DNA from 2 places in the Lysinibacillus sp. C5.1 genome. Region 2 is predicted to be linked to the other one. Evidence: riboswitches for the same ligand, from Rfam matches in the RefSeq annotation. Region 2 holds a riboswitch; the other holds the start of a gene.

Region 1 (11,396 bases), 380 kb from region 2:
TTATAATCTACCATACTACAGCGTACCTTCCTTATCTACGAAAAATAAGAAAACACCATAAGCTCTAATAAACGCAAGAAAAAAACGCCAATCCTGTATATGGATTAACGTCTCTATAAATCGGTATCGTACTTTTTCGTCGATAGAATATTGAACTATTGGTTGCCACAAACTATTACGCCCGTGCATATTAGTCTGACAGCACAATGACATTTTCTGCAACCTGCTTTTGATCAGTAGAATTGGGTATTTCAATTAAATCAAAGGAGACTTTTTGGCCTTGTTTCAGAAAGCGAAATGCATTTGGAAATCTTTCCTTATCCGGCAAAATCGAGCTAAAATGAACAAAAACATGATTGTCTTCCTCACCATTCAGCATAATACGTCCATAGCCTTTTTCATTTTTATACCATTTTACAATTCCTTCTCGTTTCATTTCTATCCCCCAAAATTATTATTGTAACGTCCCTAAGGTTGCTAAATCGGCTAATGTTAGCTGTTTTACAATTTCATAGCCATTACCCACACCTTTGGGCTTAATAATAACGGTTCCCATGCTTGTCATTTCACCTATGGCAGTCCCTTTCGGAAAACTGTGTGCAATAATTACTTGATTAGTCCCAGGTGGTGGTTTTACTTCTAGATGTTTTTGGGCTTCCATTACAATTTGTTGTTGTTCCGTAGTGAAAATCGTTTCTGCTAATTTAGTAATTGAAAACCAGAACGGGTCAATTTGTAGATACATTGTTGGAAATGCAAGCTGTGCGGTTTCAATTGTTCGACAAAACGGACTTGTCATTATAGGTGAACTAATTGGAATTTGCCAATACCGCAGCATTTGTCCATAGTAAACGGCTTCTCGCCGACCGTAATCAGATAAATTTCTTTGCGTATAGCAGTTTTGAAAATTAACATATGGCTGATCTTCACCAACAGTTGCTTCTCCATGTCTAACATATAAAATCAATCCACCTGCTCTTAGTAAATCAAGGATTGGCTGTTCCAAATTGTTTTTATCCTCCTAACCTGCCCTATTAGATTTACTGTTAATGTATGATTGATATTAGCTCATACATGCTATGCAAAAACATCCGCATTTTCTTAGCAACAAAAGCCTCCTACTCTATATATGTAGGAAGCTTAAGCTATTATTCTATCCTGTTAAAATGACTTTGCTTCACGCGAAAATTAGCCGTGAAGGAAAAAACTGCTAATAAACAGCCCTATAGACAAACCACATCAAAAAATTTTAATACTATCAGCCAAGTACATTTGCCCATTTACTTTAAAGGAATAATGACAATCGCTGTTGTCTCAAATTGTGCAGTAGATTGGATAGAAATGGTGCCGTTGTATTTTTTCACAACTTCTTTCACAATAAACAAGCCTTGGCCTCTAATTTTTCCTAGTTCAGCTTTTTTCGTTGTAAACCCTTGCTTAAAGATTTGATCAGGGTCTGGAATTGTTGGTCCTGTATTAACAATTTCAAATACATACTTCATTTCATCCGCATGACAACAAATTTTCATTTTGCGTTCACTTTCAGGCAATTCAGTTGTCGCATCAATCGCATTATCAATTAAATTTGATAATAATTTAATGATATCAGTTGTTTTTATTTTATCGAAAGTATCCTGTGAAACCGATATATCCATCTCAATATTATGATTTTGAGCAGCTAACTTTTTTGTTTGCAATAAAATTGACAGCCCCGGATGGTTAATATTTAATTTCAATGACTTTATTTCCTGTACCTCTTTAGATAATGATGATAAATACTGTTTCGCTTGATCTGGCTCTCCCAATTGTAAAAGCCCATGCAACACTTGAATATGGTTGGTAAAGTCATGTCTTAAGGACGATACAGAGGTAATTAACGCTTTTATTTCAGTTTGGTAGGTATCTTCTGTTACCTCTACTTCTTTTGTCACTTCTTTTTGATACCATCTCTGTAAAAAGAAAAACGATGCAATAACGATTACTATAAATATTCCATTGTAAATAAACAAGAATAAATTATTTTCTAATACTTTTCCTTTGTTACCATTAAGTTTGTCTGCGCTTATATCAATCCCGAGATAGCCAATAACGTGACCTTCTTCATTCTTAATAGGAGCGCCTACAGAAAGATAATCTCCGTGTTGAGGGTCATTAATGACATTCGTAACATATGTCAACCCTTGATAAGCTAGTTTGATTTGCTTTTCTGGAACAGTACAAATTTGTCCAATATCAAAGCCTACTGTGAGATGATTAGGAACACCGGCAATCATCGTTTTTGATACTTTAGGATTATCAATTTCTAACGTATAGACATTTAAGGCCCCTATTTTTTCTCGTGCATCATTTAAGTATTTTCTTATTTCCCAATAAGTTGCATTTTTCACAGGATTATTTGCAAATTTTTGATACAACTTAACATCAATTGATGATGCGATGGAAATAGCCGCTTCTAAGCTTTGGTTAGCGATAGATTCTTCCACCGTCTTTTTCATTTTCACATATGAAGTGAGCACATTTAAACTTGTGAACAATGACAATAAGACTGTCGCTAATACTAATATTAGTTTAATTTTACGATTTTTCATACAAACTGGTACTTCCTCATCTATTGTATTCATTATTTAACGATGTGTAATTACTCCTAGAACAAATTAATATTTATATTAATAACAATAATATTATACTATAGTAATTTTCGTTTTTTCATGTATATTTTTTAAAGTACGTTGAAAACAATACTTTTATCCAAGTTTATTTTTAAAACTTAGTAATTGTTATGCAAAAATGGAATAATTTATTTTTCTTTCGAAAAGCGAAATAGCTACAAAACGAAAGGAGAATAGCCCAACAAATGTTACGCCATTCCCCTATTTATTCTATTAAATTATAAACCAAGCCTAACAAATTAGATAGCCTGAATTATGTTTCCTTTAATGGTTATCGGAAAAATAAGTTTACCTTCGATAAATTGTTGGAGAGAAAATGATTGCGGCTCACAATTTTCACCTATTCCAACAACTACCTCTAATTGCTTCGGTGAGTATATAACAGTATGGAGAGTACCAAAATATTCTTGATATTGTTTAAAAAATAACGGAGAATCTCCATTATTGAAATGGTGATAGACAGACATGGTCGTACGCGCATCTACTACATAGCGATTTATAAAGCTTTTTCGTTGTTTTGAACCCTCAATGCAAGCTTTGTTTTTCCCTGCCAATTGTTGAGACTCAAAATGATTTGTGCATATAAGCGGATGTTCAGCAGAAACTACCCGCTCTATTGGTGTAGCCTCCACCACAACTGCTTTTCCACTTTGATCTGTCATGGAGTAATTGTAGCAATAGCGATGTGGAATTTTATTTAAAAGTGCAATAGCCTCTTCAATATTTTCACACTGTTCAAGCACTATTTTAACGATTGTAGTCGCCAAAAAGCCATCTCCTTTCCAATCATTATTGACAAAATGCAGCCCTACTACAAGCCCTTTTTCATTCATTCCATCTAACCTACCAATAATTTGCTGGCTAAAACCTACACTGGCATACCCTTTAGACGGTTTAGAAAAAACGAGTCTTGCATCATACATAACTGGACTAAAATCATAATTTCTTACATACTTCCCATTGTGTACAACCGAGGTACATCCCATATTTGGAAATATTATATTATAACCGCTATACATTTTTATAATGGTTTCATACGGCTGTTTTAAGCCAAACGCTAATCCCTTCATCTCTTGCAAAAGATTGGGCGAAACATGTCGCAACAGCTCTTGTACCCGCTGTGTATTACAAGTAGCAGATAAAGCTAACAGTTGTTCATTTTGCGCTAAATGTGCATTTGTTTTTATTTCGTTACTTTGTTGAAAACCTATTTCATAAGCATCGCCTCTTAAAGCTACTACAGATACGATTAATTCTTGATATTTATTCATTGAAATCCCTCCCATACAGCTATTCAATCTTCAGTATCATCGTAATCCTTCAAGTAACTGGAAGGTCAAGGGTATAAAAAAAGTTGCCTTCCTATAGGAAGACAACCTTTAACGTGACCAAATCAGTAGTAAAAGGTATAGATAAATTATTTTGGTGAAATAAAGATATTATCTTTATTTACATTATCCAAAACAAACGATACCCATTAGCTAAAGTTTTTTTCTTTTGATTTGAATGTTTTACAACACGTATCGGATGATTGAATGGCTGCTGCCTCTTCTGACATTGTATGCATTTCAAAGTCAGAAGCAAACTCCGCATCACGTTTGTTCGTATTACGTTTATCCATGTCGATTGCAATTTTTTCAGCTCCGCAATAATTACCTTTGGCATGGAAAACACAATTTGATACTGCACAGCTAACTTGGACATTCGGCATAACTATCCACCCCTTATGATTGGTCTTGAAAAATATAGAATGGAAAATCTAATCTATACTCTTCACTTTGTATTTTGTCCAATCCATAGGTTTTTACAAGTCAAGCTTAAAAATAACTTCAACATAATCGGTCAATACGATTGCAAGCAGCACATGTGATAGATGTAAATTGTCGTGCTACTGAAAGACATCTAATTTTTGCTCGATGACCTCGTCTCATCTTGAGGATGTAAAAATTTTGGTCGTTTACTATATCCTTTTGGCGATAGACGTATTAATGTTTTCTTGGTGTCGGACCAGTTTAAATTGGCACCAATATTTAAGTACGGAACGCTTAATACACGGATATTGGCAAAGTAAATAAGAATGAAAAACAAGGACAAAAAGAAACCAAATAATCCAAAGAAAGCGGCCATTGAGATAACAAATAACCTAAAAATACTCATTGCAGTTACAAAGGATTGATTGACAAGAGTATAGGCGGCAATACTTGAGATGGCAATCACCACGATCATGGAAGGACTCGTTATGCCTGCCTTGATTGCCGCATCTCCGATGATTAGTCCACCTACGACACTCATTGTTCCACTCAAAATAGACGGTAAGCGTAGATTTGCTTCGCGAAATATTTCAAACATAAATAACATTAGCAATATCTCCAATATCGTTGGAAAAGGCAAGCCAGTACGTGATTGGACAACCGTCGCTAACAGTAATATTGGCATCTGCTCTTGATGATAAGTCGTTAATGCTAGCCAAAAACCGGGTAAAAGCATACTTATTAATATCCCTACGATTCGTAACAGACGCTCTAATGTACCGACCATAGATGGATAATCATTATCCTCACCTGATTTAAAAAGTAGAAACATATTAGGCGGCGTAATAATTGCGTAAGATACGCCATCGACAAAAAGAAGTATTCGTCCTCTGACTAGCGCTTGTATTGCGAAATCTGGTCGCCCTGTATAATCATGTCGCGGTAAAATTTTCGCGGTTTTTTCCACACTTTCCATCATTATATCGCCACTAAAGACAACATCTGTATTAATTTTCCTTAATTGCTTTTTTAGTTCCGTGACCATATTTTTGTCCGTTATATCACCCATGTATAGGACAGCCACTGTCGTTTTAGAGCGCTTTCCGACTTCCACTGTTTCCACGCATAAAGAATTTGTAGGCAATCGCTTACGAATTAAGGCCACATTAATAAAAACATCTTCTATAAAATCATCTCTCGGCCCTTTTACCACTAGTTCTTGCTTTGTTTCTTCAGGATTTCGATTTGGTTTTTTTGTAATTTTACTTGAAAATAAAATTTTTTCCCCTTCAAAGTAAAGCAAAACAAACCCTGAATATACACGCGTAATAGCATCATCTAAATTGGTTACTTTTTGAAGATTAGGAATGTGTAAATCGTTTTTTATTTTTTCCTCTAATAAGTTTACAGAGCTGTCTTCAAACAAAGATTGAACTCGATCGATAATGACCTTATTCAATAAAAACTGATCGACCATCGACTCACATGTAATAAAATAAACATGCTGTTGTTGAAAGGTAAAAGATTGAAAAATTACGTCAGCAGAGCGTTGAAATAATTCTTTCAACATTTTCAATTCGATTTCTTGTTCTATTGATTGAATATTCCTCATCTCCTACTGAACCAAATTCAAACAAATTATTTTACTAAAATACTTATAAACATATATTTCCCAATGTCCAAAAAATTATGCAATAAATTTTACGACCATGCATCCTTTTAGCCAATCATTTTTTGTAAATTAGCCATTTCAATTGCAGACATCGCTGCATCATAACCTTTATTGCCAGACTTTGTTCCAGCACGTTCAATCGCTTGTTCAATATTTTCAGTTGTGACAATACCAAAAATCACTGGTACATTTGTCGAAAGCGATACGTTTGCAATGCCTTTAGCTGATTCGTTACACACATAATCATAATGCGTTGTAGAGCCACGAATAACTGTACCTAGACCTATAATGGCATCATATTTTTTCGTTTCAGCTAGTTGCTTTGCGATAAACGGTACTTCAAATGCACCTGGTACCCACGCAACATCTATTAAATCATCGTCTACACCATGACGCTTTAGCCCATCTAATGCACCACTTAATAATTTACTTGTTATAAATTCATTAAAACGACCAACAACCACCGCTATTCTTAAATCATTGCCAATTAATTGTGCTTCAAATGTTTTGCCCATCATTTCATTCTCCTCTTTTACATAGTAAGTGAATTTTCTATTTGCATATGTTGACGACGGTATGTTGCTAATGCGTCAATCGAAATCATTTTTAATTTATGTTTTTTTGCATATTTCACTAAATCATCAAAGCGTAACATTTCCCCATCATCGCCCATAATTTCACATATCACGCCAGCTTGTACACTGTTGCAAAGTTTAGCCAAATCGATAGTAGCTTCCGTATGCCCTCGACGCTCTAATACCCCATTGTCTTTTGCTATTAGCGGAAAAACATGTCCAGGTCTACGGAAATCCGATGCTTGTGCATGTGACGCTAGCATTTTTTGAATCGTCAAAGCACGTTCAAACGCACTAATGCCTGTTGTTGTCTCTTTATAATCAATACTGACAGTAAACGCTGTTTGGTGATTATCAGTGTTATCTACGACCATTGGCTGCAACGCTAATTTTTGTGCAAGCTGCTGTGAAATGGGTGTACAAATAAGCCCCCTACCATATTTCGCCATAAAATTAATCGTTTCTGGTGTCATGAACTCTGCAAGGGCCAGTAAATCTCCTTCATTTTCACGGTCTTCATCATCCACGACAACAATCATATTGCCCTGTTTTAAATCGGCAATCGCTTCTTCAATTGAATGTAGCAACATTGCCACCTCCTAATAGATATCACTTTATAAATTATGTTTTTTCTTTCTATAGCAGGTTAAAAACCATGCTTCGCTAAGTAATCTTTTGTAATAGTCGACGATTGCTGACTACCCTTTAGCTGGTGAATAATGTATTTGCCTACTAAATCGGTTTCGATATTGACTAGTGCCCCAACATTTTTAATTCCTAGTACGGTTTCTTTGTATGTGTGTGGAATAAGCGATACTGTGACACTGTTTTTTTCAACATGAAAGAGCGTTAAACTCGTTCCATCAATTGTGATTGAACCTTTAGGAATACAATAGCTTGTTAAGTCTTCTGAAAGTTCGATCTCAATATAGACCGCATTTGCCATTGGACGTTTACGTAAAATTTTCCCTACACCATCTACATGCCCTGAAACAAAGTGGCCACCAAATCGTCCATTGGCTGGCATTGCACGCTCTAAATTGACCGCATTTCCAACAGTTAGTTGCTGTAAATTCGTCGCTTTCACTGTTTCAGGCATTACATCCATTGTTAGCTCTTGGTCATTATAATGAGTTACTGTCAAACAAACCCCATTTACGGCTATACTATCCCCAAGCTTCACATCCGCCACTATTTTGGGCGAAATCACCGTTATTTCCATACTTCTCCTATCGCTTTGCAAGGTTTTTACTGTACCAATATCCTCAATAATACCTGTAAACAATTTTCCACCTACTTTCTTAACCCTATGTCGTAAACCTTTTGATAGTGATTATTTTAATTCCCCTTTCATTTTTTATAATCGAAACAAACAAAAAACCCCTTTCACATAAAAGGGGTTTTGGGAGTACTTGTCCATAAGACGTCACGAAATAAACCTAGTGGATACAAAAATTTTCCACAGGCTGCCATCTCATTGTTCTTCTCCCATCCAGACTATCACTGTCGGTTTTGGATTTGCACCAAATCAGCTTGCGCTCACGGACTTTGAATTGCTTCATCACCGCCGATTGGGAATTTCACCCTACCCCGAAGAACAGATATTTATTCAATTTTTGCCTAAATAAAAAACTTCCCAACAGAAGCGATGGGAAGTAGTATGCTATATAAGCGTAGCCAAATAGACCTTTTAAAGTCATACGAATTTAAAAAGCTTATACTTTCACCCTTCTCCCATCCAGACTGTAACTGTCGGTTTTGGATTTGCACCAAATCAGCTTGCGCTCACGGACTTTGAATTACTTCATCACCGCCGATTGGGAATTTCACCCTACCCTGAAGGATATATTATTTAGTTACTTCATACGATAACATTATTTTAATAGATTATCCACCTAAAATTTTATTAATATTCTCAGATCCTTACTTACTTTGGCACACAAACTATACGAGCAGATTTAAAATAATGATTTATCCTTTGTTTGGATAAAGCTCTTTAACAAATACTTTCATGACTATATCTTTAGGCTATATCCAATTTAAAACACCATCAATGTATGCTTCATTGTTTCTTAAAAGAAACTTTCATCTGTTATAAGCGTTACTTCTTACATGACCACATATAACCAGCTTGACATCTAAAAATTGGAATGTTAGTGTGTGTTATTATTCAACGCTACTCATATAACACAGTCGCTTGTTACTGGCATTGTCAAATTCCCCTCATAGGAGGTTTTTTTATTGTTTACTACTATTTTTAATACAATATCAACCCAACGGATAGTAATAATTTTTTTCTTGGTACTATGCTTTATAGCTTCTGTTATTTTCGTTCAACATAACGAAACATTTTATGAGCGTCCAATCGCAGAAGTTATAAAAACAGAATTGGAAGATTCAACATCTGTCTCAGATATGTACAGTAATGACGATTATTTATACACGCAGCGGATCACAGCAGTACTAAAAAATGGAAAAGATAAGGGGCGGCTTGTTTCTTTAATAAATGAGTATTCTTCTTCTGCCGCTTTTGATCACGAATACAAGGTCGGGAATAAAATATTTGTCTCTATTAAGGCAAATACAGATAATAACGGGACTTTAACAGGTACGATTTTAGACGTCAAACGTGACCAGTACGTATTAGTGGTTGCATGGATTTTTATTTTTTCTTTACTGATTGTTGGAAAAAGACAGGGCTTATTATCAATCATCAGTTTGATGGTGAATGCACTAATATTATCATTCGCATTGGATTTATATATAAAACACGCTAACGTTAGTTTAGTATTTGTCAGTGGTGTATGTATTCTATTATTTACATGTGTTTCATTGATTCTTATTAATGGATTAAATGAAAAAACCTATGCTGCTATGCTTGCAACAATACTAGGCACTTTCGTTTCATTACTTATTACCTTTTTCGTGTTATGGATAACATCGGAAAACGGCCTACGTTATGAGGAAATGCAATTTTTAACACGACCATATCGCATAGTGTTTATGGCTGGGTTATTTATCGGAGCACTTGGGGCTGTAATGGACGTTTCGATTACCATGGCTTCTTCCATGTTTGCTTTATATGAACAAAATCCTACTATTTCAGACAAAGCCTTAAAAGCTTCAGGTCTTGATATCGGCAAAGATGTCATGGGCACCATTACGAGCATTTTATTTTTCGTGTATATTTGCGGCTCCATCCCTATGCTTATTTTATATTTAAAAAATTCTTCTACACTAGGGCTAACACTTTCCATGAATCTTTCATTAGAAATAGCTCGCGCTCTAGCAGGTGGCATCGGCGTTGTTTTAACAATTCCAATTAGCCTTTACACTTCTATTTTTTTCATTAAACGAAAGAGGGTAACAGGATGAATGTATTAGTGTGGCTATCAACCATTTTATTTATTTTGATGCTCGTTATCGGTGGTAAAAAAGGGGTACGTTCATTTCTTTCGTTATTTTTAAACTTCGGGGTACTCTTTATAACAATTTTTTTAATGACCAATCCTAAGAACAGTCCCATTGTGTTAACGTTTATTGCCTGTACAATCATTAGTTGGATTAGCCTATTTTATATTAATGAAAAGAACAGCAAAACAATTACCGCATTTATTTCGACAATGATTACCATTGTGATACTGCTAATTTTTATTGTGGTTGTCACAGAGAAATCTATGATTCAAGGATTTGGAGAAGAATCTGCTGAGGAGATTAGCATATTTTCGCTTTATATTGGCGTTAATTTTGTTCAAATAGGCGCTTCAGTTATTATTATGAGTACAATTGGAGCTATTTTAGATGTCGCCATCTCCATCTCCTCGTCAATGCATGAAATTTTTCACCACAACCCATATATGACTAGAAAAAAATTATTCACATCTGGTGTAAATATTGGGAAGGATATTTTAGGAACAGATACAAATACGCTATTTTTTGCTTTCTTTGGTGGATACCTAGGTCTTTTAATATGGTTTAAAGATTTAAACTATTCGATTGGCGAAATTATCAACTCCAAAGTGTTTAGCACAGAACTTATTACAATTTTTTGTGCGGGTATTGGTATAGCAGCCATTATTCCTATCACGTCCTCAGTTAATGCCTATTATTTAGTCAAAACACGGGAAAAAGAAATTGCCAGTCAATCCAAGTGACAGGCACTTATATTCCTTTTTTGCATTCATGTCATCATGAACGAATGACTATATTGATTTAAGTATTATGAATGGTAAAGCCAAATACCCTTTAAGGAGAAAAATACAATGAAACATATAATATTTGATTTTGATGGCACACTTGCGGATTCCACGGCAGTGTTTGCTTCTGTATGGAATACGATTGCTAAAAAACATGCATTCAAAGAAGTACAGTTAGAAGATATTGATGCACTAAAAAAATTATCGATTGCTGAACGAAGTAAATTATTTAACTTCCCGTTACACAAACTACCTACTATACTCCCGCAATTTTATCGTTTATATCAGCAATCATTACAAGATGTTCATTTATTTCACGGTATGAAAGAGGTCATACAGGAACTTGATAAGAAAGGATATACAATTGCCATTATTTCCTCCAATTCAAAAGATAATATTTTGGCGTTTTTACAAACTAATGGTATCGACCATGTGTCCGAAGTACTTTGTTCGAGCCGTATTTTTGGTAAAGATAAAGTGATAAAAAAGTATTTAAAACAAGCCAATTTAAAAACATCCGATGTTTTATATAT
Region 2 (11,396 bases):
ATTCGACGCTTATTAAAAATGTATTTGGAGCGCGAAGGGTATCAAGTTGACGAAGCAGAGAATGGTGAAGAAGCGATCGAAAAATCTTTAGAAAAAGAGTACCACTGTATTTTACTAGATATTATGATGCCTGAAAAAGATGGGCTTGAGGTATGTGCAGAAATTCGCGAAAGAGCTGCAACGCCAATTATTTTATTAACTGCAAAAGGCGAGGAAGCAAACCGTGTACAAGGCTTCGAGCTTGGAGCAGATGATTATATTGTAAAGCCATTTAGCCCTCGTGAGGTGGTTCTACGCGTAAAAGCTATTTTACGTCGTTCACAAGCATTTTCACCTACGACAAATGCATCGTCATCAAAAGATTTAGTTGTATTCCAACATTTGATGATTGACCATGATGCGCACCGTGTAACAGCGGAAGGTATCGAAGTGAATTTAACACCAAAAGAGTATGAATTATTGTACTTCCTTGCAAAATCTCCAGACAAAGTATTTGACCGTGAACAATTACTAAAAGAGGTTTGGCATTATGATTTCTTTGGAGACCTACGAACAGTCGATACCCATGTGAAGCGTCTACGTGAGAAGCTGAATCGTGTATCAGAGAACGCAGCGAAAATGATTGTCACTGTTTGGGGCGTTGGCTACAAATTTGAGGTTGTCAATGAATAGAATATGGAACAGTGTTGTCGGGAAGCTATGGGTAACCATATTGCTTCTCGTTTCATTTGTATTATTTGTTTTCACGGTTTTAATGCTCGAATTTCTTCAAAACTATCATATGCAGCAAGCAGAGATTTCGCTGCGTCAAACGGCTGCAACAATAGCGAGTATAGTGGATGACAATGAGACGGCAGAATCGACTTCGCAACTCCTGACAGATATTTTACCTGAGGGTACAAATGCACTTATCGCCATAAATCATTTAGAAGTCTCATTTGCGCTGCAAGAAGGGGTCAACAAGAAAGAAATTCAAGATGAAATTTTAGCGAATAAATCCTTCCATGAAATTTTCCAATCAGATGAACCCATTATAAAGGAAATGATGATGCCATCTTCAACAGATCAAGGAAAAATGGAATCCTATGTCGTGCTAGGGTTTCCACTAAATGTGGAAAATGAAGTGCATGGCGCTGTATTTATTTATCAAAGTCCAGATGCGTTACATAAAACATCGAAAGAGACGACCAAAATTGTCTTTTTAGCGGCATTTATTGCGTTTGTGTTAACGACATTTTTTGCATTTTTCTTATCATCCCGTATTACATCCCCATTACGTAAAATGCGTGAGCTAGCTTTTGAAATTGCAAAAGGGAATTTCGAGGCAAAAATGCCGACAACGCAAAATGATGAAATCGGCCAGCTAGCTGTTGCGTTCAATCAAATGGGGCGTCAGCTAAAGCATAACTTAGAAGTAATTAATCAAGAAAATGAGCAATTGTCCAATATTTTAACATCCATGACAGATGCCGTTATAACGTTTAACCGTGATCGAACAATTTTACTGAGCAACCCGCCAGCGGAACGTTTAATGCAAAAATGGTTTGTTAATAAAGGCTCGCAAAGCGCAAAGCCTATTCCACCTGAACTCTATCATATGCTCGATCATGTACTAATGTTTGAAGATAAGTTAGAAGAAGAAATAGAAATGGATGGAAATTATTATACATTTACGATTAGCCCGCTCTATAGTGGGGAATTAATTCGTGGAGCAGTTGCTGTAATCCGTGATATGACAGAGCAGCATCGTTTAGAAAAGCTACGTTCTGATTTTATTGCCAATGTATCACATGAACTACGTACACCGATTTCCATGCTACAAGGCTATTCTGAGGCATTAATGGATGATGATTTTATTCAAGATCAAGAAGAACGTAATGAAATCACGAAAATTATTTATGATGAATCGAAGCGTATGGGACGTTTAGTAACCGATTTATTGGATTTAGCGCGAATGGAATCAGGACATATGACACTGTACAAAGATGAAGTACCGATTAATTCGACATTTGAACGTATTACGCAAAAATTTGCTCAAGTAGCAAAAGAAAAACACGTGCAACTTTTATTTAATAGTGAGTTTGATAATGATGCCCGCATCAGTATGGATGAGGATCGTATCGAACAAGTGTTAACAAATTTAGTAGATAATGCACTGCGTCATACAGACGAAGGTTCTGTCATTGTCAAGATAGAGCAAGAGCCAACCTTTGCCAAAATATCTGTTCAGGATACAGGACATGGGATTCCACAGGAAGATTTACCATATGTCTTTGAACGTTTTTATAAAGCGGATAAAGCACGGACACGTTCTAAAGGCGGAACGGGTTTAGGGCTTGCAATTGCTCGAAATATTGTCAAGGCACACTCTGGCAATATTATGGTCGATAGTGTGTTAAAAGAGGGCACAACTTTTACTTTCTATTTACCATTCGAATAAGTTCATGAAGAAGTCCTTGTAGCTGATGCCATCTGACAATGCTCTTTCATGCTTCCACGGGTCATTGGTATAGTTAGAACTAGCTGAACTAGTTGGCAACAATACCAATACCTGTTAGGGGCTATACGTCGGCTTGTGCTCGGGTTTAGACACATAGCAAAATTAAGACCAAAATATTATTTAAATGTAACTTGTGCGAGTGTTAGACGACAAATACTATGAGAACGGGGGTGGAGTGCTTTGAATGACTCCGTGTTCCATCGACTATACGATGCATACCATCAAGACGTGTTCCAGTTTCTTATTTATCTAGTAAAAAATCGCACACTTGCTGAGGACCTTGCACATGAGGTTTATGTCCGTGTGCTGCGATCTTATGAACAATTTGCAGGGAATAGCAGTGAAAAAACTTGGCTTTTTGCTATTGCTAAAAATGTCGCAATTGATCATTTTCGAAAGCAGGCTGTGCGCCAAAAACATTCACTCGATTTTTTTGACTGGGAAACGGAACAATTACATTCAACCACACCATCACCGGAAGATGTGCTACAGGCCAGTGATGAATTAAAGCAGATAGAGTTTGCACTTGAAAATTGTACAGGGGATCAAAAAATGGTTATTATTATGCGCTATTTCCAAGATTTGTCGATTACTGAAACTGCGCAAATACTTGATTGGACAGAGGCAAAGGTTAAAACGACGCAACATCGAGCCATTAAGTTTTTAAGGCAACATCTACAACAGGTTAGGGAACAGGAGGCGAAAAGGCAATGACGCATAAACAATTTGACGATGAACAACTTGAACAAATGTTGAACAATGCCCCGAAGCTTACTGACCACCGCTCGAAAGACGAAGTGTTAAAAAGATTGCTTGCTGATGCACGTTTACAAGACAACATACATCTTCAAGAGGCGATACAACCAGTAGCTGAGGCAAAAGAACAACAAGCGCAATCATTGCCTGCTCAAGAAAATACTAAACCTATAAAACGACGCAAGAGTAGGTGGCCTATTTTAAGTAGTGTTGCTGCAATTTTTGTCCTATCACTAGCAGGGTACATCTATGTATCGAACAATTCTTCCGTAAAGGATGAAGCAAACGCCCCAATCGAAAATTATTCTTCTGTGCAGGAGGATCGGTCGGTCACAGAAAGTGAAAATGCAGATGCAGATAGTGTAATGAAAGCGAATATTGGTGCTGAGCATGCTCGTATCCTATCGTTGCGGACATCTGTTTACGAAGATGATTTAGTCGATGCAGTCGTTTTCAGAATTGGATTACCTGGTGGTAAGGCTGATAGCATACCAATGACCTATATTATTCCGAACAAAAAAATAATTGCTGATTTTGGGAAGAAGAAGCCAACAACTTTACAAATGTATGAAAAATACGCACCTCAAATTGATGAAGAAGCAATGGGTTTAACAGACTATCATCCGTACAAAGGTGAGTTAAAAGAAGAAGGTAAAACGCTTGTGCACGTATTACCAGAAGAAAATGATTATGATGTAGCTTCGGCTTCTGTCACGAAATATTTAAACTCGTTAAAAGATACTTTTTCCGAGTCCGAATATAAAGCCATTGCCATTAAACAGGCAGATGGTTCTGATTACGAGTTTTCGCAAGCAGAAGAGCCGAGTGAGCCTATAGCGCTAACAAAAGATAATCATTACAATTATTATTTATATACAGAGGGAAACGGGACTGAATATTTATCGCCTGATTTCCATCAAACGTATCCTACTGTGACAGAGGCTCTACTGGCGATGCGAGACAAAAAGGATGATGTTTATGTGCCAGTTGTTCCGGAAAATGTCACATACACTGTAAAAGAAGAAGAAGATGGGGTTGTGGTCACATTTGACGCACCACTTGATTTAACGACAATGGATGCCGTACGAGCAACACAATTAATCGAGGCGATGATGTTGACTGCGTCAAGCTTTGATAAAAAGATACGTTTAGATAACATTGTCCAGGAAAGTTGGGAAGGCTTTGATTTAACAAAGTTTTTACCCATGCCTGTAGGTGCCAATAAACAAATGATGCCATAATATAGAAAACAGCTATCAGATAGTAGATAGCTGTTTTTTTTAATGGAAATACCGCGGGTAAAGCACCTTGATTCGCGGGTAAATGATAATAAATCGCGGGTAAGTGACTTTGTTCCGCGGATAAGCTACTCCATTATTTCTCACAAAGTGCTTGATTTATTAAACCATACAAATTTAATCGGATTATTTTAAGCAGAAGTATTTACTTTTATGTGATAAAACATTATAGTTAGTTTATAAAATAATATTGATTCATCTTCGGGGCAGGGTGAAAATCCCGACCGGCGGTAATAGAGTTGTAAATCGCTAGTGTAGTAGTAAGCTACAGTAGCTCGCATGATTTACTAGATGGCTCTTCAGCCCGCGACCTGTGCAAAGATTTTTTTGCATGGCTGACTTGGTGTAATTCCAAGGCCGACAGTATAGTCTGGATGGGAGAAGATGGAGGTACGATCGTCATTCGTTGTTACGAATTAAGCTATGTGCGAACGTTTTTTTAGTGTGTCTTTAAATGCACGCTATGCACAAAAAATAGCTAGTAATGGCGTTATTTACTCATGCCTTTTCTCCCTTATGCTGATTTGCATAAGGGTTTTTTCGTGAAAAACAATCGATTACGTCGTAACCTTTCTTCTTGCAAGATTGAATCAGCAAAGAGGAGAGAGTTTTCAATGAAGAAAAATGTCAAACTGCAATCGTTTATTACGATTGGTATGCTGAGTAGTATTTCGTTTTTATTAATGTTATTTAATTTCCCGATTCCACCGTTCCCAGCCTTTTTGGAAGTGGATTTCAGTGATATGCCTGCCTTACTTGCAGCCATCACGATGGGCCCAGTAGCAGGTATTTTAGTAGAGCTATTTAAAAATGTTTTAGATTGGATTTTCTCTGGTACGCCAACGGGAGTGCCAGTTGGTCATATTGCAAACTTTGTAACAGGCATATTATTTATTTTGCCAGTATCATTTATTTTTAACCGTTTTAAAACGATTGGAGGTCTTGTTGGAGGATTAGCAACAGGAACGATTGTGATGGCGGTTGGCATGAGCTTGTTAAATATCGCAGTATTTTTACCGATGTACACTTATTTCTTAGGTATGGAGCCAGTCGTTGGTGATTCATTATACACAATGATTGTTGCAGGCATTTTACCATTTAATATCGTGAAAGGTGTGTTATTAACGGCGATTATGGCATTGTTATTCACAACGATGCGCAAATGGATCAACCAACAACGCACAATGTATTTATCGAAATAAGCGTAAAAAAGTATGATTTAGGATAGTGTTCAAGTAATGACACCTTATTAGACTGTTATGTCTAGGAGGTGTTTTTTTGTTGCTTAAATTTGCAATTTCAGATTTACTTTCCAAAAAAGAACTACAAAATTTAAGTAGAAATACATTAAAAGGTTATGCAATATCGACTCACATGGAAGAATATCGAAAGAAAGTACCAGCAAACCATATTGACTTTTTACAGGTGAATTTAGTATGAGGGAAGTAAAAGTTATTATCCAAGGTCATTAGGTTAAAATAACAAAAAAATTATGAGGGGAATGAAAAAATGTATGATATTTACCATTGGTTTAGGTATTGAAGCTGTTATTGGGATAATTGTCAACGCAATAACTTGAAGCGAATTGCTACTTAAATTAGTCAAGTTTAGATAATAAATTTGTTCAATCTCCCGCAAATTTCGACAATACCTTTGATTTTCGTGGGAGATTTCTTTTAAATAAGTATACTACTTTATTCGCATCTCGGAGGTACCAGGTCAGTTATATGCTTTATTCGATTACAGGCGTACAGTTCTAATGAAAATATCATATCTTCTATTAATCCAAAGAAAAAACAATTGCTCTACCACTAAAACTGCTAAAGAACCTGTCTTCAAATACTATACTATTTGTTTCTCCCCAAAGAGAGGGATCTCTAAAACAAATTAGTCTTCCTTTAGAGGTATGAATTCGACCACATACTACTACCAAATGTCCCCCTTTGCTTCCGTTTTTAGGGAACTTTGGAGCAATAGAACATATTACTGGGCCCTTTGTTACAAGCAAGTTTTCAAGTTGTTTACCGCTTTTAACAACTATAGGCTTACCCTTCACCCCATACATTTCTCCTAAATCGGCTAAACCTTGGTGTAACCATCCCTTCGAAATATAATACTTTCTTTTTAAACCTTCTTTAAGTAATTCTAATTGGGTTGGTATAGGTATTTTATAATGAGATATAACCATTCGTAAACACGCCAACCCACAACATCTATCGCTCCAATAGTCATGACTTCTTTCTTCAATAAGTAATCCCTTTGGCCAGTCATTCATACAAAACTTTTGACTATAACGAGGTATATAAAGAGAATAATTCATTAAATTATTTTCACAATCGTTATTATGTGATTGTATGTTTAGTTCCATATTTTATTCACGTCCAATAATTTTCTTGTTATATCTCAAATAAATTAAAAGATATTACTAGCGTTACATTAAATTAACTATACTTTAAAGAAAAAAAATATTCAATCATTTTATTATGTATAAAAAAGGTCCTTTATAATGGATAAAATCAGGTGGTAACCTGTCCAAATCCACTAATAAAGGACCAAAATTATGGTTAAGTTTATACGAAAAACTCCATCTGGAAATGGTTTTCAAGGATAAATCTTCAATTAAGAATAAAACAAAAAACACTCCTAGAAAACTGTTAATGAGCGTATGAAGGTGTGATGCCATAAGATTCTAGACATCATAGTAAATCAACACTTGTATATGAAGTTAATGTCATAACTTTGTGTTACATTTCTTCTGTTTAATTATAATGTTCGCTTAAATTCGACGCTAAAGACTAAAACGTTATATGTTAGGAAATGTATCTATTTAAATTTACTTTTATACTATAATCTTTTTATCAGTACTGATATTTCATACAAATTTTTACATTCTTGAATAGAATAATTAAGATGCGATTTGTTACGAAATTTAAAGAACTCGTTTTCAAAATTTAGATATAATAAATTCTAAATGAAATGTGGTAGTAATTGTTTTAAAAGGGAATAACTATATAGTAAAAATGCCATTAAATTTTATTGTAAGTGAAGTGAAAGGAGGAGATTTATGAATAATTTTATCAAGGGAGCTATTTATGCAGTTCTTTCGAGCATAGGATATGGGATTATGCCAATTTTTACAGTTAAAGCCTATGAATATGGTGTGACAGTGTATACTTTACTTTTTTTAAGATTCGGATTAAGTTCTATCATCTTTTTCCTTTTCTTCCTTGTGAAAGGTACAAATATAAGAATTGGTAAACATGAGGTGAAAAATCTTTTTATACTAGGTGGTATACTATTCACACTTTTATCTATTTTCCATTTTGAATCATTAAAATATATATCATCATCTATGGCAGTCTTGCTCTTATATTGTTTTCCTTTACTAGTTTGTATCATCTCTTATTTTTTATATAAAGAAAAATTAAGTATAGGATCAATACTAGCTTTAGTAGCAACTTTCATTAGCATGATTTATTTACTTGGAGTTTCATTAGATAAAATGAATGTCTATGGAATAGTCTTATCCCTTCTTGCAGCTTTGATCTTTGCAATATATATGATTGTGGGGAAAAGAGTAACTATTAATAATTCACCAGTAATAATAAGTGCCTATACAGCACTATTTGCAACTTTTGGCGTTTTCATAATTGGTGTAGTGAAGCAAGATATCTCTTTAAATTTTAATAACCAAGCATGGATACACATTGTTAGTATTGTGATTTTTTCAACTATTTTTGCTGAAATTACATTTTTTAAGTCGCTGGAATTGTTGAGTTCTTCTAACGTTTCGATGATTAGCATGGTAGAACCTGTATTTACTACTTTATTTGCTCTTGTTTTTTTAAATGAACGATTACAATTTTCACAACTTACTGGAGGAATGTTCGTTTTAATTAGTTTAGTCGTTTTAGTTTATTCTCAAAATAAGAGCATAAAAAAACCAGCAATAAATCGGACCCTAATTCAAAACGAACATATATAAATCAAAAGCGACTGCAACTCCATCATCTTTTAGTGATGATGATACAAAACCCATGATTAAAAGGAGAGATATAAATGAACACATTAGAGTTAGATACAAAGGAAAGTTATTGGAGTGCTGCTTTAAAAGAATTTGAACTTAAATCAAAAGTAACTTTAGGTACTTTTAAAAATAATGGATTTAAGTTAGTAAACGATACATTTTTTTTAGATAAAAAAATTATGCAATCACTTTCACAATTTGCTGATACTTATAATGTCAATGTAAATTCTATTTTATATTCAGCCTGGGGATTATTACTTCACAACTATAATGATACAGATTATGTTGTATTTGGTACAAGTACAACAGAAGGTAAAGTGCTACCGTTTTGTGTTAAAACTGATTTTGATATTACATCTATAAAATATATTAGACAAATTGAGAATGAATTAGAATTGATAAAATTATACAAAAATGTAACAGAAGAAGAAATTTTTTCTTATAATCAACTGGGTTTAAAAAGTGGTTTATTTGGTTCAATATTTTCGAGTGGTGAATCAAAAGCGGTTTTGTCAGAATATTTAGAAGAAAATGAGATTGAGATGTGTTTTGAAATAGATTTTTCGTTAAAATGTAGTATTTCCTACAACGATAATTTATTTGATAATTACGCAATATCGAAATTGAAAGAACATTTTTTTAATTTAGTATCTGAACTTACCTTAAATTCACATACTAAATTAGAGGATATTGCTATTCTTTCAAAAAAAGAAAAAAATCAAGTATTGTATGAATTTAATAATAAATCGATTAATTATGATATTACTAAAACTGTCGATGACTTTTTTGAAATGCAGGTTAAAAAAAATCCCAATAAAGTAGCTTTAATTTGTAAGGATAAAAGTTTTACATACGATGAACTTAATAAGAAATCCAATCAATTAGCTTTTTTACTACGTCAAAAAGGCGTTAAACCAGAAAAATTAGTAGGATTAGTAGTAGATCGATCCGAAGATTTAATTATTGGTATATTGGCGATTCTTAAAGCTGGCGGAGCTTATCTTCCTGTCGATCCAGCTTACCCATTACAACGTATTAATTATATGTATGAACAAGCGGAAATTGATTTACTATTAACACATAGTCATTTAAATATAGATTTGTCATTTCCTTGTGAAAAAATATATCTAGATAATTATCCTTTAAATCAATATCCAACTGACAATTTAGATAGATTACATAATGCAGAAAATCTAATCTATACGTTATATACTTCTGGTTCAACAGGGCAACCAAAAGGAGTTACTGTTGAGCATAGAAATGTTGTAGGATACTATCATAGTTTTATAGATGAATTTAAATTAACTGAAAATGATATTATGTTGCAGCAATCAACAGTATCATTTGATATTTCTGTAGAAGAAATTTTTCCTATTTTACTAACTGGCGGAACTTTGGTTATAGCATGTAAAGATGAAGTAGCCTCTATAGAAAAGCTTTTAATTGTAATGAGAAATAATAAAGTTACCATGATTAGCGGATTCCCTTTATTATTGAATGAATTAAACAAATATCCTCCTGTAGAATCGGTTCACACAATGATTAGTGGTGGAGACGTACTAAGAAAAGAATATATAAACAATTTAATTGATAAAGTTAAGATATATAATACTTATGGTCCGTCAGAGACAACTGTTTGTATCTCGTATTATGAAGTAACAAGTGAGAGAATACAAAGTGGCATTCCAACCGGTAAACCTATCGCTAACTATAAAGTATATATTTTAGATAAAAATCGAAAACCAGTTCCTATTGGAGTTCCAGGAGAAGTGTGTATTTCAGGTGTTGGTGTTTCCCGCGGATATTTGAATCGCCCTGATTTAACAAGTGAGCGCTTTTTAAAAAATCCATTCATACCGAATGAAAAAATGTATATTTCTGGAGATTTAGCAAGGTGGTCACCAGATGGGAATATTGAGTTTTTAGGTAGGATTGATAATCAAATAAAAATTTGTGGACGAAGAACTGAACCAGGTGAAGTGGAAGAAAAACTTCTAGAGCATCCAAATGTTACAGAAGCGTGTGTTATAGCTAGAGAAAACAAAGATAAAAATAAATATTTAACTGCTTATATAGTAATAAATGAAACTATTTCTGCTACAGATTTGAAAGAATATTTATATAAATTTTTACCAGACTTTATGGTACCATCCTATTATGTTGTATTAGATAAATTACCAATAAATATAAATGGAAAAATTGATAAAAATAATTTAGCTATTATTCTAAATTAAATTTACTTATTTATCTAGAGTAAGTCAGAAATATAAAATAGCGCACCTTTATGGCAAGCACAACGAATGGCCAGCTATCCGAAATTTTTTCGGCTAGCTGGCTATTTTGTGCATGTGTCTGGGATGTTTTTTGACAAAGACGAGTTGATGCCATTTGCTTTGACCGTCTCTGGTAATCTTAAACAGATTGCATTGGCTTTCGCACCAACTTCACTTACAGAGAAAGCCAATTTTCTTCGACCGATTACGATTGGGCGAATTGCATTTTCGGCTGGACGATTATCGATTTCAATCTAATCGTCAAATAGAAAAGCCCTTTAACCCTTGTACACGATTTAATTTGTATCTGCTGCTTTTGCGAGCACGTTTTTCCAAAAAAAGATAAGTCCTTTACCCCTTTCAAGAATTTCTCCACAATGGGCTTCGATTATTTTTGACGAACTTTTCAACGTTTTACTGGTGAAAGATGTTTAAATTGACATTCTAAGCGATTCAATTAATCACAATAATCGAAGTCCATATTCCCTCGTTACGATCGAATTTCAGGAAATCATGTCACAAATCTGTCTAACAGTTAGCGA

The links. Region 2 has a riboswitch for FMN ahead of I5435_RS06160 (ECF transporter S component). Riboswitches for the same ligand answer to the same signal wherever they lie in the genome.
Region 1: another riboswitch for FMN. It lies ahead of ribE (riboflavin synthase); the one in region 2 lies ahead of I5435_RS06160 (ECF transporter S component).

The regions. Positions count from the first base shown of each region.
Region 1 is NZ_CP066226.1:1,721,214-1,732,609, reverse strand. Features, by position in the region: gene I5435_RS08135 (cold-shock protein) at 191-436, opposite strand; gene I5435_RS08130 (histidine phosphatase family protein) at 455-1,006, opposite strand; gene I5435_RS08125 (sensor histidine kinase) at 1,281-2,588, opposite strand; gene I5435_RS08120 (C45 family autoproteolytic acyltransferase/hydrolase) at 2,909-3,940, opposite strand; gene I5435_RS08115 (DUF1540 domain-containing protein) at 4,147-4,380, opposite strand; gene I5435_RS08110 (spore germination protein) at 4,572-6,032, opposite strand; gene ribH (6,7-dimethyl-8-ribityllumazine synthase) at 6,140-6,607, opposite strand; gene ribB (3,4-dihydroxy-2-butanone-4-phosphate synthase) at 6,625-7,254, opposite strand; gene ribE (riboflavin synthase) at 7,314-7,952, opposite strand; FMN riboswitch at 8,144-8,269, opposite strand; FMN riboswitch at 8,390-8,515, opposite strand; gene I5435_RS08090 (YibE/F family protein) at 8,909-10,042, shown strand; gene I5435_RS08085 (YibE/F family protein) at 10,039-10,821, shown strand; gene I5435_RS08080 (HAD-IA family hydrolase) at 10,930-11,396, shown strand, end outside.
Region 2 is NZ_CP066226.1:1,338,730-1,350,125, forward strand. Features, by position in the region: gene I5435_RS06140 (response regulator transcription factor) at 1-672, shown strand, start outside; gene I5435_RS06145 (ATP-binding protein) at 665-2,440, shown strand; gene sigX (RNA polymerase sigma factor SigX) at 2,681-3,214, shown strand; gene I5435_RS06155 (RNA polymerase subunit sigma) at 3,211-4,497, shown strand; FMN riboswitch at 4,748-4,944, shown strand; gene I5435_RS06160 (ECF transporter S component) at 5,169-5,756, shown strand; gene I5435_RS06165 (hypothetical protein) at 5,836-5,994, shown strand; gene I5435_RS06170 (C39 family peptidase) at 6,335-6,922, opposite strand; gene I5435_RS06175 (DMT family transporter) at 7,619-8,539, shown strand; gene I5435_RS06180 (non-ribosomal peptide synthetase) at 8,614-10,815, shown strand; gene I5435_RS23140 (hypothetical protein) at 10,882-11,112, shown strand.